3 regions of the Janthinobacterium sp. CG_23.3 genome follow, and region 3 is predicted to be linked to each of the others. Evidence: predicted binding sites of a transcription regulator. Region 3 holds the regulator's gene; each other region holds the start of a gene.
The links. The regulator sigma-54, encoded in region 3, starts transcription at its own class of promoters, with help from an activator protein. The targets are predictions, from matches to a motif close to TGGCANGNAANCTGCTTT.

Region 1 (4,394 bases), on a different contig from region 3:
GGTGATGCGACCGGATTCCAGCGGCTGGCGCAACACCTCCAGCACGCGCCGGTCGAATTCTGGCAGTTCGTCGAGAAACAGGATGCCGCAATGGGCCAGCGAAATTTCACCCGGACGCGGCACGCTGCCGCCGCCGACCAGGGCGACGCCGGACGCGGTGTGGTGCGGCGCGCGGAATGGCCGGCGCTTCCAATTGCCGGCGTTGAAGCCGCCCGTCAGCGATTGCACGGCGGCCGATTCGAGCGCCTCCTCGTCCGTCATCGGCGGCAATAAGCCGCCAAAGCGCAGCGCCAACATGGTCTTGCCGGCGCCCGGCGGGCCGATCAGGATGATGCTGTGGGCGCCGGCGGCCGCCACCTCCAGCGCGCGCTTGGCCTGGCGCTGGCCTTTCACGTCGGCGAAGTCGGGGTAGGCGAACTGCGTGTCCGGCAGGCGGGCGCTGTGGCGTTGCAGCGCGGCGGCCGGATCGCGCGCGGCGAAGTGCGCGCACACCTGTAGCAGCGTGCTGGCGGGGTAAATGGCGGCGTCCTTGACCAGCGCCGCCTCGTCGGCGTTGGCCAGCGGCAGGATGAAGGCGCGCGGTTTGCCGTCGGCGCTGCGCTGCATGGCGAAGGTCATCGCCAGCGCGCCGCGGATGGGCCGCAGTTGGCCCGACAGCGATAGTTCGCCGGCAAATTCGTATTGGTTCAGGCGCCCCCCCGGGATCTGGCCGGAGGCGGCCAGAATGCCCAGCGCGATCGGCAGGTCGAAGCGCCCCGATTCCTTCGGCAGGTCGGCCGGGGCGAGGTTGACGGTGATGCGCCGGTTCGGCATGTCGAAGCCGCCGTTTTGCAGCGCCGCGCGGACCCGGTCGCGCGATTCCTTCACTTCGGTATCGGGCAGGCCAACGATGGTAAACGACGGCAAACCGTTGGCCAGGTGGACTTCGACGTTCACTTCAGGCGCGTCCATACCGGCCAGGGCGCGGCTTTTCAACACGGCGAGGCTCATGGTTTTCCTTGCGGCTGGGGATCGGCGTTACTGGGATCGTAAGGGGTTTTGCAGGGGGCGCTTTGAGGGCGACCAAACCTGGCGTGTATAGACGGCTGGAGCGGGGAGGGATGTGACCAAACGCGTTAGGCTGGAGCCGGGTTTTGTAGGTCGGGTTAGCCCGCCAGGGCGTAACCCGACAACGTCGTTGGCCTGGAGCAGCGCGTCTCGCTCCGGCCAACATTGTCGGATTAGGCTTCGCTAATCCGACCTACGACACGCTAACTTAACGCTATGCGGGGCTTACGCGTCTTTCGACAGGACCGGCGGCAGGCGCGCTTCCAGTTCGGCCACGCGCGTTTCCAGCGCGTCGAGTTTGGCGCGGGTCTTGGCCAGCACTTGCGCCTGGATGTCGAATTCCTCGCGCGTCACCAGGTCGAGCTTGGAGAAACCCTGGGTCATCATCGATTTGACGTTCTTTTCTATGTCTTTGGCCGGCGAGTTTTCTATCGCTTGGTTGATCTTGCTCTGTAAGTCGGTGAAGAAGTTGTTCATATCCATGGGTATCCTTTGTGGCTGGCAGGCGCGTCGCACCATTGCGGTGCGCCCCCGGCGTTAAATTGGTGCGGGTCTGGCTAATGTGATAACGCGGCACGCTTGCGGTTCTGTGCGACCTGGCGAAAACGGGGCACGCCAGGGTTGAAATGTCCATAACGGGCAGCGGCGGCTGCTGGCACGCATTCTGCTAATGAGGTTACTGACAGCATTTTGAGCCTCATCCCAGATTTTAAACCCCAACCGCCATTAAAGTTCAATCAAAAGGAAATCGTTATGAAAAACCTGACCACGAACCTGACTCTAGCTGCCGCGTTGACCCTTGCAATGAGCGCCATCGGGACCGTTGCCCACGCCGAAGATGCGGCGACGCCGGAGCACGCCGTCAGTTACAACGTGGCCGTGACCAGCGATTACCGTTTCCGCGGCGTCTCGCAAACCCGCTTGCAGCCGGCGCTGCAGGGCGGCGCCGACTACGTCAACAATCCAACCGGCCTGTACGCCGGCGTGTGGGCGTCGAACATCAAATGGATCAAGGACGCGAAGGGCGGCAGCGATATCGAGATTGACCTGTATGGCGGCAAGCGCGGTGAAATCGCCAAGGACGTCAGCTACGACGTCGGTGGCCTGTACTACTTCTACCCGTCGAACGACCTGAACCCGAGCGCCAACACCTTCGAGGTCTACGGCCAAATCGGTTTCGGTCCGGCCTACGCCAAATACTCGGTGTCGACGACGAATTTGTTCGGCTTTTCCGACAGCAAACAAAGCGGCTACTTCGACATCGGCCTGAACTACGACGTCGCCCAAGGATATATGTTGAATCTGCACGCCGGCCACCAGGAAGTCAGACACAACGGTGCGGCCAGCTATAACGACTACAAAATCGGCGTGACCAAGGACTTCGGCGTCGTCACCGTCGCGCTGGCCGCGGTGAAGGCCGATATCGAGGTGCCCGCGCCGAACGGCAAAAACACGGCTAAAACCGGTCTCGTCCTGACCGTTTCCAAAACTTTCTAAGCGAGGCCAGCATGAAAATGATCACCGCCATTATCAAACCGTTCAAACTCGACGAGGTGCGCGAAGCCTTGTCGGCGATTAACGTGCAAGGCATCACGGTTACCGAAGTAAAAGGTTTCGGCCGCCAAAAAGGACATACCGAGCTGTATCGCGGCGCCGAATACGTCGTCGATTTCCTGCCTAAAACCAAAATCGAAGCGGCCGTCGACGACGCCATCGTCGACCAGGCAATTGAAGCCATCGAGACCGCGGCCCGCACCGGCAAGATCGGCGACGGCAAAATCTTCGTGTATAACCTGGAACAAGTCATCCGTATCCGCACCGGTGAAACCGGCAACGAAGCACTCTAAGGCAAGGGGAATATAGATGAATAAAAATATAACAAAATGGTTAGCCGGGATTGCTGTCCTGTTTGCTTGCAGCGTCGCGATCCCGAGCTTTGCCGCCGACGAGACCGCTGCAAAAGTTGAACCGGTGGCCACGGCCGCCGTGGCCGCGCCGGCTGCCGCGCCAGCTGCGGAGCCCGCCTCCGCGCCGGTTGCCGCCGCCGCAGCCGCACCGGCCGCCGCCGCGGCGGCACCGGCCGCCCCTGCCGCGCCGGCCGCCGCACCCGTCGCCAACAAGGGCGACACCGCCTGGATGATGGTGGCGACCTTGCTGGTGATCCTGATGACCATTCCCGGCCTGGCGCTGTTCTACGGCGGCCTGGTGCGCGCGAAAAACATGCTGTCGGTGCTGATGCAAGTGTTCATGGTCTTCGCCCTGATCATCGTGCTGTGGTGCCTGTACGGCTACTCGCTGGCGTTCACCGAGGGCGGCTCGTTCTTCGGCGGTTTCGGCCGCCTGTTCCTGAACGGCATCTGGGACCCGGCCGCCGGCACCTTCGCCTCGGCCGCCACTTTCAGCAAGGGCGTCGTCATTCCCGAATTCGTGTTTGTCGCGTTCCAAGGCACGTTCGCCGCCATTACCTGCGGCCTGATCGTCGGCGCCTTCGCCGAGCGCGCCAAGTTCGCCGCCGTGCTGGCCTTCGTGGTGCTGTGGTTCACCTTCTCTTACCTGCCGGTGGCCCATATGGTCTGGTTCTGGACCGGCCCCGACGCGATCAAAGACGCCGCCACGCTGGCCGCCGAAACGGCCAAGGCCGGTTGGATCTGGAAAAAAGGCGCGCTCGACTTCGCCGGCGGCACCGTGGTGCATATCAACGCCGCCGTGGCCGGCCTGGTCGGCGCGATCATGATCGGCAAGCGCGTCGGTTACGGCCGCGAATCGATGGCGCCGCACTCGCTGACCATGACCATGGTCGGCGCCTCGCTGCTGTGGGTCGGCTGGTTCGGTTTCAACGCCGGCTCGGCGCTGGAAGCGAACGACATCGCCGGCCTGGCCTTCATCAACACCTTGCTGGCCACCGCCGCGGCCACCGTGTCGTGGGTGTTCGGCGAGTGGATCTCCAAAGGCAAGCCATCGATGCTCGGTGGCGCCTCCGGCGCCGTCGCCGGCCTGGTGGCGATCACCCCGGCCTGCGGCTACGTCGGGCCGATGGGCGCATTGTTCATGGGCTTGCTCGCTGGTATGATCTGCCTGTGGGGTGTGAATGGTTTGAAACGCCTGATCGGCGCCGACGACTCGCTGGACGTGTTCGGCGTGCATGGCGTCGGCGGTATCCTGGGGGCCTTGCTGACCGGCGTGTTTGCCGCGCCACAACTGGGCGGCCAGGGCGTGTTCGACTACGTCGCCAACAAGATGTCGGCCGACGCTTATTCGATTGGCAACCAGGTCTGGATCCAGGCGCAGGCGGTCGGCACCACGATCGTCTGGTCGGCGCTGGTTTCGGTCATCGCCTACAAGCTGGT
Region 2 (4,394 bases), on a different contig from region 3:
CGACCTGGCGCGCTGGGCGCCCAGCGGCGACAACACCCAACCCTGGCGCTTTGAAATCGTCGACGAGCGCCACATCGTCGTGCACGGCTTCGACACGCGCGCGCACTGCGTCTACGACCTCGACGGCCACCCCAGCCAGATTTCGCTCGGCGCCTTGCTTGAGACCATGGCGATCGCCGCCAGCGGCTACGGCCTGCGGTTACGCGCCCAGCGGCGCGGCGGCGCCCCCGAGCACTTGCCGACCTTCGACGTCGCGTTCGAGGCCGCGCCGCGCCAGCCCGCCGATCCGCTGGCCGGCTACATCCAGCGCCGCAGCGTGCAGCGCCGGCCGCTGCGCACGCGCGCGCTGAGCGCGGTGGAAAAAAGCGCGCTGGCCGCCGCCTTGCCCGAGGGCTACCAGATCGTCTGGCTGGAGGGCTTCGGCAAGCGCCTGGCGGCGGCGCGGCTGATGTTTGCCAACGCCAAGCTGCGCCTGACCATGCCCGAGGCGCACCAGGTGCACCGCGCGGTGATCGAATGGAACGCCCGTTACAGCGAGGACCGCATTCCCGACCAGGCGCTGGGGGTCGATCCGATGACGAGCAAACTGATGCGTTGGATCATGCAGAGTTGGCGCCGGGTCGAATTTTTCAACACCTTCCTGGCCGGCACGGTGGCGCCGCGCATCCAGATGGACTTGATTCCCGGCCTGGCCTGCGCCGCCCATTTCGCGCTGGTCGCCACCAAGCAGCCGCGCTCGATCGACGACTACGTGGCGGCGGGGCGGGCGATGCAGCGCTTCTGGCTGACCGCGACCCTGCTCGAACTGCAACTGCAACCGGAACTGACGCCGCTGATCTTCGCGCGCTACGTGCGCGAGGGCAGGGTGTTCTCGCGCGTGCCCGGCATGCAGGAACACGCCGGCGCGCTGGCCGCGCGCTGCGCCGCGCTCATCGGCGAGGACTGCGGCAAGCGCGCCGTGTTCATGGGACGCATCGGCGCGGGCGCCGCGGCGCGGGCGCGCTCGACGCGCCGGCCGCTCCAGGATTTGATGGTACAGGGCAGGGGCGGGGGCGGAGCCGGTTCCGGCGGACGCCATGCGTGAGATCAAGGCAAGCCAGATCCTGTTTTTCCTGTTGCTGCTGGCGCTGGTGTTGGCGCTGGCGCTGGCCAGCACCGCGTGCTTGTTCGGCGACCTGCCGCTCGGCGACTTCCGGGGCGTGGCGCTGGTCGTCGCCGCCGTGCTGCTGAACTATCTGTACGCGTTCGCCGTCTACCGCTTGTTCCTGTGCTGGCTGCCGCTGTTGGACGGCGACGTGGCGCCGGACTCGCGCGCCGAGTTCATCGCCAACGTCAACATCCTGTTTTACCTGATATTGTTTAATTCGTTGATCCGCACCCATGCGCTGCCGGTGCCGCTGATGCGCCTGGTCTACCTGGCGCTCGGCGCCCGGCTGGGCGGCAACACCTACAGCGCCGGCGCGATCCTCGATCCGCCGCTGACGCGGATCGGCAAGAACACCATCATTGGCCACGACGCGGTGATCTTTGCGCATGTGATCGAGGGCGCGCGGCTGGAGTTGAAAACGGTACACATCGGCGACGGCGTGACGATCGGCGCGTCGGCGGTGGTGATGGCCGGCGTGCGCATCGGCGACGGCGCGATCGTCTCGGCCGGCGCCGTCGTCACCAAGGATAGCCAGATCGGTCCCGGCGAGGTGTGGGGCGGGATTCCGGCGCGCCTGCTGAAACGCGGCGGGCCGCCCGGCTGAGGCGGGCCGGCCCGGGCGTATGTGCCTATGCCGCCGGGCGCACGCCGCGGCGGCTGCCGAGGCACAGGCCGGCCAGCCCCAGCCCCAGCAAGGCCAGCGTGCCCGGCTCCGGCACTTGCTGCGTGATGACCAGGTCGACGCTTTCTATCGTATTCAAGGTCAGCGTATAGTTGCCGGCGCTTAAGGGAGTGGTCAGCGCGGCGAACGCGGCGCCGCAAGCGGTCGAGGTGCCGGTGCCGGTCGGTACGGGGCAGGGGCTCGGGTTGAAGGTAAACGGCGTGCCCTTGGTCAGGGTACTGGTCGACAGGTTGGTGTTCAGGTTGGCCCCGTCGGCGCTCTCGGCGCCGCCGAAGATGCCCGAGCCGAGCACGCCATCCGGGGTCCAGTTGAAGACGTTGACCCCGGCCGCGTTGGTGATGCTGAACGACACCACCAGGTTGGCGGTCGCGGTGGAGCCGAGACCGGCCATCGCGTCCAGAAACACCGCCATGTAGGGATCGGCACTGAAGTTGAAGGACAGCGTCGCGGTTGGCGAGGCAACCGAGAACAGCACGGAAAGACCGGTGGTGGAGCCGTTGCGCCCGGACGCGTCGGCGGTGCCGGCGCCCGCCAGGAAGGCTTCGGCGACGTTGGCCTTGTGGGTGCTGGTGGCGCCGGGCGGAAAGGGCCGGAATTGCGTGCTGATGATCTGGGCGTCGCCGCGCGAGTACGACGGGCCGCCCTGGCCTTGCGGAGTGAAATTGTTCTCGCCCTTGGTGACGGCGCCGAGCGCCGACTGCGGCGCGTCGAGGAAGCCGGCGCCGCCGCGGATGACGCTGGCGGCGCCCAGCGTCGCCGTCGAGCGCGAGACGGTGGTGACGCCGGCCACGCTGACCACGCCGGTGGGATTGTTAATGATCAGGCCGAATACATTGTTGTAGGAGTAGCCGTAGGCGGCCGCGCTGGCGTTGCCGGTGGCGCACAGCAGGGCGATGGCGGCGGCGGCCGGGATCAGTTTCAGGGACGACAGTTTCATTTTAGATGCCTCGCATGGTCGGGTGGGTCAAAAGGAACATCGCTGGGCCCCTGATTGGCGGGACTTACATATGACTATGCAAGTTTCCTGCCAGGATAGATATGTGCATGAAAATCAACAACTTAGTGTTTTAGCATCCTCGATGCTGGACGTATTTTCATTAAGATGTAAAGAAGGCTGACGGGCAATTCGACGCTGCCTGAATCGGGCGTGGCTGCCGCTTCCGTTGCCGGCACAGCGTCGTAATAAGCACGCCGTGGAATGTGCTCTGTGATACACAGGGCCCGCAAATGCGGACGCAAAAAAAGGCGGGGGAGTTCCCCGCCTTGTTGCTTCAAGTGCCGTCGCGCGGATGCCGGGCCGCGGCGGCCAGCGTAATCCGACCGATGAAAAGCGTGCCAATTTAACGGCTGGGGAGTTCCCCGACTTGTTTAGGCCTTGCGGCGCTTGCTGACGCACAAGCCGGCCAGGCCCAGTCCCAGCAGGGCCAGCGTGCCAGGCTCCGGCACCGCCGTCTTGACCAGATCGACGCTGTTCACCGCGTTCAGGGTCAAGGTGTAGTTGCCCGCCCCCAAGGCGTTGGTCAGTGCCGTGTAGGCGCCGCCGCAACCGGTGCCGGTGCCTGGCGCCACCGGTACGGGGCAGCCCGTTGGATTGTAGGTAAACAACGAGCCGCGGGTGAGGAAGTTGGTCGACAGATTGGTGTTCAGACTGGCCGCGTCGGCGGTTTCGACGCCGCCCGTGATGCCGGAGCCGACCACGCCGTCCGGCGCCCAGACGAAGATGATAGCGCCGGCGGCGTCGGTGATGGTGAAGGTCGCCACCAGGTTAGCGGCGGCCGACGAACCGGGGCCGGCCAGGGTTTGCAGGAATACCTGCATGAAGGGATCGGCCTGGAAGTTGAAACGCAGCGTCGCCGTTGGCGAGCCAACGACGAAATTGACGGAGAAACCGGTGGTCGAGCCGTTGCGGCCGGACGCGTCGGCCGTGCCGGCGAAGTCCAGGTGGGCCTCGGCCACGTTCACCGCCTGGGTGCTGGTGGCGCCGGGCGGGAAGGGCGGGAACTGCGTGCTGACGATCTGGGCATCGCCGCGCGAGTAGGTGCCGACCGGGCCTTGCTGCTGGAAATTGTTTTGACCGAGCGCGACGGCGCCCACCGCGGCTTGCGGCGCGTCGAGCATGCCGGAGCCGCCGGTGATGACGCTGGTACCGTTCAGCGTCGCCGTGGCGCGGGAAATGTTGGTGGTGCCGGCAACCGATACCACGCCGGTCGGATTGGTGACGGTCAGGCCGAAAATATTGTCGTAGGAGTAGCCATACGCGCCCGCACTGGCGCTGCCGGCCGCACTCATCAACACCAGGGCGGCTGCCACCGGGATGAGTTTCAGTTTAAACAGTTTCATAACGATACCTCACTGATAGTCTGGTTGATTGACGCTCATTGTTTTGCGCCGCCTGGTAGAACGAGCCGCACAGCCAGTACTCAGCGAAATTCGTGCCAGAGTGAAGAATGCCAACAAAATCAAACGCTTACGCGCATTTTCCGGAGCGGCCCGGCGTTGCGCTCGAGGCGGCTGTAAAGAAAGCCGACGGCTGCGCGGCAGAAGGCGAGCATTTCCCGGCTCTCT
Region 3 (4,394 bases):
GTCGCTGGCGGTCGCCGTCGACGCCCGCAGCGCCGCCTCGCTGGCCAGCCTGCCGCACGACGTCGGCCGGCTCAAGCAGGACGGCCACGACGTCAAAGTCATGTTCCTGACCGCCACCACGCACTCGCTGGTGGCGCGCTTTTCCGAAACCCGCCGCAGCCATCCACTGTCGCACGAACTGCGGCCCGGCCAGAACCCGGCGGCGCGGCGCACCCTGATCGAATGCATATCCGAAGAGCGCGAACGCCTGTCGACGATCGAACAATTGGGCCATGTGATCGACACGTCGGAATTGAGCGCCAACAAACTGCGCGGCTGGATCAAGGAAATCGTCGCCGTCGACCGCGCGCCGTTGACGCTGTTTTTCGAATCGTTCGCCTTCAAGCTGGGCGTGCCGCTGGACGCCGACTTCGTGTTCGACGTGCGCGCGCTGCCGAACCCGTATTACGACCTGGCGCTGCGCCCGCTGACCGGGCGCGACGCGCCGGTGATCGCCTTCCTCGACGCCCAGCCGGCGGCGGCCGAGCTGCTCGGCGACATCCGCGCCTTCCTCGCCAAATGGCTGCCCTCGTTCAAGACCGACAACCGCAGCTACCTGACGGTGGCGGTCGGCTGCACCGGCGGCCAGCACCGCTCGGTGTACATGGCCGAGCGCCTGGCGCAGCACTTCGGCCCGACCGAACAGGTGGTATTGCGCCACCGCGAACAACCGTAGCGGCGGAGCCGCCGGCCTACTCCAGCTCGCGCAGCGGATGCGCGTGCGCCGGCCACACCGGCGCGAAGAAGCCCGCCACCATCTGCGGCGTCACCTCGGCCAGCGTCGGCGGCGACCAGCGCGGCGCGTTGTCCTTGTCGATGACGAGCGCGCGCACGCCCTCGATGACCTCGCCGTGCGCGAAGTTGTGGCGCACCACGGTGCGCTCCATGCGCAGGCAATCGGCCACCCCCAGCGCGGCGCCGCGGCGCAGCAGCTCAAACGTCACCGACATCATCAACGGCGAGCGCTGCGCCATCGCCGCCAGCGTCTTTTGCGCGAAGGGCGAGGCGTCGCCCTCCAGCGACGCCACGATGCCGGCCACCGAGTCGGCGCCGAAATGCCGCGCCAGCGCGGCGGCCTCCTGGCGCAGCGCGCTGGCGCCCGCCTCGGCCTTGAACGGCGCCGCGAAGGCGGCGATCGCGGCGGGCAGCAACGCGCCCGGGGTGGCGGCGATCAGCGCCGTGAGTGCCGCCATCTGGGCCTGCGGCACGAAGTGGTCGGCCAGGCCGGCGTGCAGCGCGTCGGCCGCGCCTATCGTCAGCCCGGTCAAGCTCAGGTAGAGGCCCAGCCGGTCCGGCGCGCGCGACAGGAAATAGCTGCCGCCGACGTCGGGGAACAGGCCGATGTTCACCTCCGGCATGGCCATCTTGGTGCGCTCGCTTACCACCCGCACGCGGCTGGCCGGGCCGGCCTGGGCCACGCCCATGCCGCCGCCCATTACCACGCCGTCGAGCAGGGCTACGTAGGGCTTCGGATAAAAGTGGATCAGGTGGTTGAGCGCGTATTCCTCGCTGAAGAAGTCCTCCAGCAGGGCGCTGCCGGCCAGCGGCGTGGCGCGCCCGGCGTCGTAGAAAAAACGGATGTCGCCGCCGGCGCAGAAGGCCTTCTCGCTGCTGCTCTTGATGACCACGGCGTCGACGCCGGCGTCGTCGCGCCAGGCCAGCAGGGCCGCGGCGAGCTGGCGCACCATCGCCAGCGACAGCGAGTTCAGCGCCTTGGGGCGGTCGAGGACGATGCACGCGGTGCGGTGCTGGACGGAGGTGTGGACGAATTCGCTCATGGCAGGGTCGATGGCAGGTGGAGAGGAACGTATACTAGCGCACCGGCGGCGCGGGCGCGGGCGCAAAAAAGGGCGCGAGACGCGCCCTTAGTCGGGGTGGGAAGCGGGGGCCGGATTAGACGGCGGCGGCTTCGTAGGTGTCGGGCAGATGCTTGATCGCCTCGTGACCGTGCTCTTGCACTTTGGTTTTGTACTTCATGACCTGGCGGTCCAGTTTGTCGATCAGGGTGTCGATGGCGGCGTACAGGTCTTGCGACAGGCTTTCCACGTACACGGTCTTGCCGGACATGCGCAGGTTGATTTCGGCCTTTTGCCGTTTATCTTTTTCTTTCAGATTGTCTACGGTCAGAATGACAGCAATATCAATGACTTGATCGAAATGGCGTTGCACGCGCTCCAGTTTGGTTTGTACGTATTCACGGATGGCCGGTGTCACTTCGAGATGATGTCCGCTGATAGTGAGATTCATACACACTCCTAAAGATGATGTCGGGTTCGTGCCTTCGCCGGTCTTCTGGCGCGCAGAGGAACCAAAGTAAAACTACAACGATTTTCGCAGACTGACTGGCGGGATCTTCAGCGCTTCCCGGTATTTGGCAACAGTGCGTCGCGCAATCACCATGCCTTGTTCTCCCAGCATGTCCGCAATCTTACTGTCGGATAAAGGATTTTTCGGGTCTTCAGCTCCTGTCAATTGCACAATAAGCGCCCGTATCGCCGTCGATGATGCCTCTCCCCCCGCTTCGGTGGCGACATGGCTACCAAAGAAATATTTCAACTCAAACATGCCATGCGGGGTCAGCATATACTTCTGAGTTGTTACCCGAGAAATAGTACTCTCGTGTAAACCCAGTGTATCAGCTATTTCACGGAGCACAAGGGGTCTCATCGCCACCGCCCCGTGCGAGAAGAAATTTTTCTGCCTCTCAACAATGGCCTGGGCCACGCGCAGGATGGTGTCGAAGCGCTGGCGCATATTCTTGATCAGCCACTTGGCCTCCTGCAACTGGGCGCCCATCGCCCCCTCGCCCTTGCCCTGCTTGAGCAGGTTGGCGTACATGGCGTTGACGCGCAGGCGCGGCATGACCTCGTGGTTCAGGCTGACGTGCCAGCCGTTGCGCGCGCGCTTGACGACGACGTCCGGCACCACGTAGTCGGAGACGTCGGCGGCGAACACCGCGCCCGGGTGCGGGTTGCACTGGCGGATCACCGTCTGCGCCTCGCGCAAGTCCTCGTCGTCGCACAGCAGGGCCTTTTTCAACTTGTTGAAGTCGCGCTGGGCGAACCAGGTCAGGTGCCGCTCGACGATCAGCAGCGCCATGCGCCGCGTCACCATGGCGATCCGCGGCAGGCGTTTGATTTGCAGCGCCAGGCATTCGGAGGCGTTGCGCGCGCCGACGCCGGCCGGGTCGAAGCTTTGCAGCAGCGCCAGCGCGGTGCGCATCTCGTCGGCCCCGACGTCCAGCTCGGCCGGCAGGCGCGCCAGGATCTCGTCGAGCGGCTCCTCGAGGTAGCCGTTGTCGTCGAGCGCGTCGATGATCAACTCGACCAGCGCGCGGTCGCGCAGCGGCTGCACGGTGACGCGCATTTGCTCCATCAGGTGTTCGCGCAGCGTGCGCTGGCTCGCTTCGAGCTGCGGCCGGGAATCCTCGTCGTCGGGCGCCTTGCCGCGGCCGATCTCGCTCCAGTCGCTGTCGCCGTTGTCGGCGGCGGCGTGCTCGGCGCCGTCGTACGCGGGTTCGGCGTCGGCCGCCGGCGCGCTATCTTGCCCCGGCGCCGCCGCGCCGTCCTGTGGCGGCGCGCCGGTCGGGCTCAGCGCGCCGTCCGCCAGCAGCCGCAGCGAGCGGTCGAGCGGGTCGTCGAGGCGTTCCAGCAGGGGGTTCTCGCCCAGCAACTGCTCAAGCTCCTGGTGCAGCTCCAGCGTCGATAGCTGCAGCAGCCGGATCGACTGCTGCAGTTGCGGGGTCAGCGCCAGGTGCTGCGAGGTGCGCAGTTGCAGGGATTGTTTCATCGGATTTACATGCGGAAATGTTCACCCAGGTAGACCCGCCGCACCGATTCGTTGGCGATGATGTCGTCGGGCCGGCCCGAGGCCAGCACCGAGCCCTGGTTGATGATGTAGGCGCGGTCGCAGATGCCCAGCGTTTCGCGCACGTTGTGGTCGGTGATCAGCACGCCGATGCCGCGCTCCTTGAGGAAGCGCACGATGCGCTGGATTTCGATGACGGCGATCGGGTCGACCCCGGCGAAGGGTTCGTCGAGCAGCACGAAGCGCGGGTTGGTGGCCAGCGCGCGCGCGATCTCGACGCGGCGCCGCTCGCCGCCCGACAGCGACAGCGCCTGGTTCTCGCGCAGCTTCTCGATTTGCAGGTCGGCCAGCAGGGTGTCGAGCCTGGCCTCGATTTCGGCTTTTTTCAGCGCGCGCCCGTCGACGCTTTGGATTTCCAGCACCGCGCGGATGTTGTCCTCCACCGTCAGCTTGCGAAACACCGACGCCTCCTGCGGCAGGTAGGACAGGCCGAGCTGGGCGCGCCGGTGGATCGGCAGGCGCGAGATGTCGACGCCGCTGATGTCGAT

Region 1: a site for sigma-54 is predicted at 1,701-1,718, ahead of ACFDR9_RS16445 (TorF family putative porin). Genes of this name have one in related genera too.
Region 2: a site for sigma-54 is predicted at 2,842-2,859, ahead of ACFDR9_RS13195 (EDSAP-1 family PEP-CTERM protein). Genes of this name have one in related genera too.

The regions. Positions count from the first base shown of each region.
Region 1 covers NZ_JBJXIB010000069.1:1,843-6,236, forward strand. The annotation lists gene ACFDR9_RS16435 (YifB family Mg chelatase-like AAA ATPase) at 1-990, opposite strand, end outside; gene ACFDR9_RS16440 (accessory factor UbiK family protein) at 1,273-1,530, opposite strand; gene ACFDR9_RS16445 (TorF family putative porin) at 1,801-2,544, shown strand; gene ACFDR9_RS16450 (P-II family nitrogen regulator) at 2,556-2,894, shown strand; gene ACFDR9_RS16455 (ammonium transporter) at 2,911-4,394, shown strand, end outside.
Region 2 covers NZ_JBJXIB010000048.1:23,705-28,098, reverse strand. The annotation lists gene ACFDR9_RS13205 (nitroreductase family protein) at 1-1,084, shown strand, start outside; gene ACFDR9_RS13200 (acyltransferase) at 1,077-1,751, shown strand; gene ACFDR9_RS13195 (EDSAP-1 family PEP-CTERM protein) at 1,777-2,766, opposite strand; gene ACFDR9_RS13190 (EDSAP-1 family PEP-CTERM protein) at 3,198-4,169, opposite strand; gene ACFDR9_RS13185 (hypothetical protein) at 4,289-4,394, opposite strand, start outside.
Region 3 covers NZ_JBJXIB010000089.1:10,748-15,141, reverse strand. The annotation lists gene rapZ (RNase adapter RapZ) at 1-715, shown strand, start outside; gene ACFDR9_RS19075 (enoyl-CoA hydratase/isomerase family protein) at 732-1,817, opposite strand; gene hpf (ribosome hibernation-promoting factor, HPF/YfiA family) at 1,933-2,286, opposite strand; gene ACFDR9_RS19065 (RNA polymerase factor sigma-54) at 2,359-3,828, opposite strand; gene lptB (LPS export ABC transporter ATP-binding protein) at 3,834-4,394, opposite strand, start outside.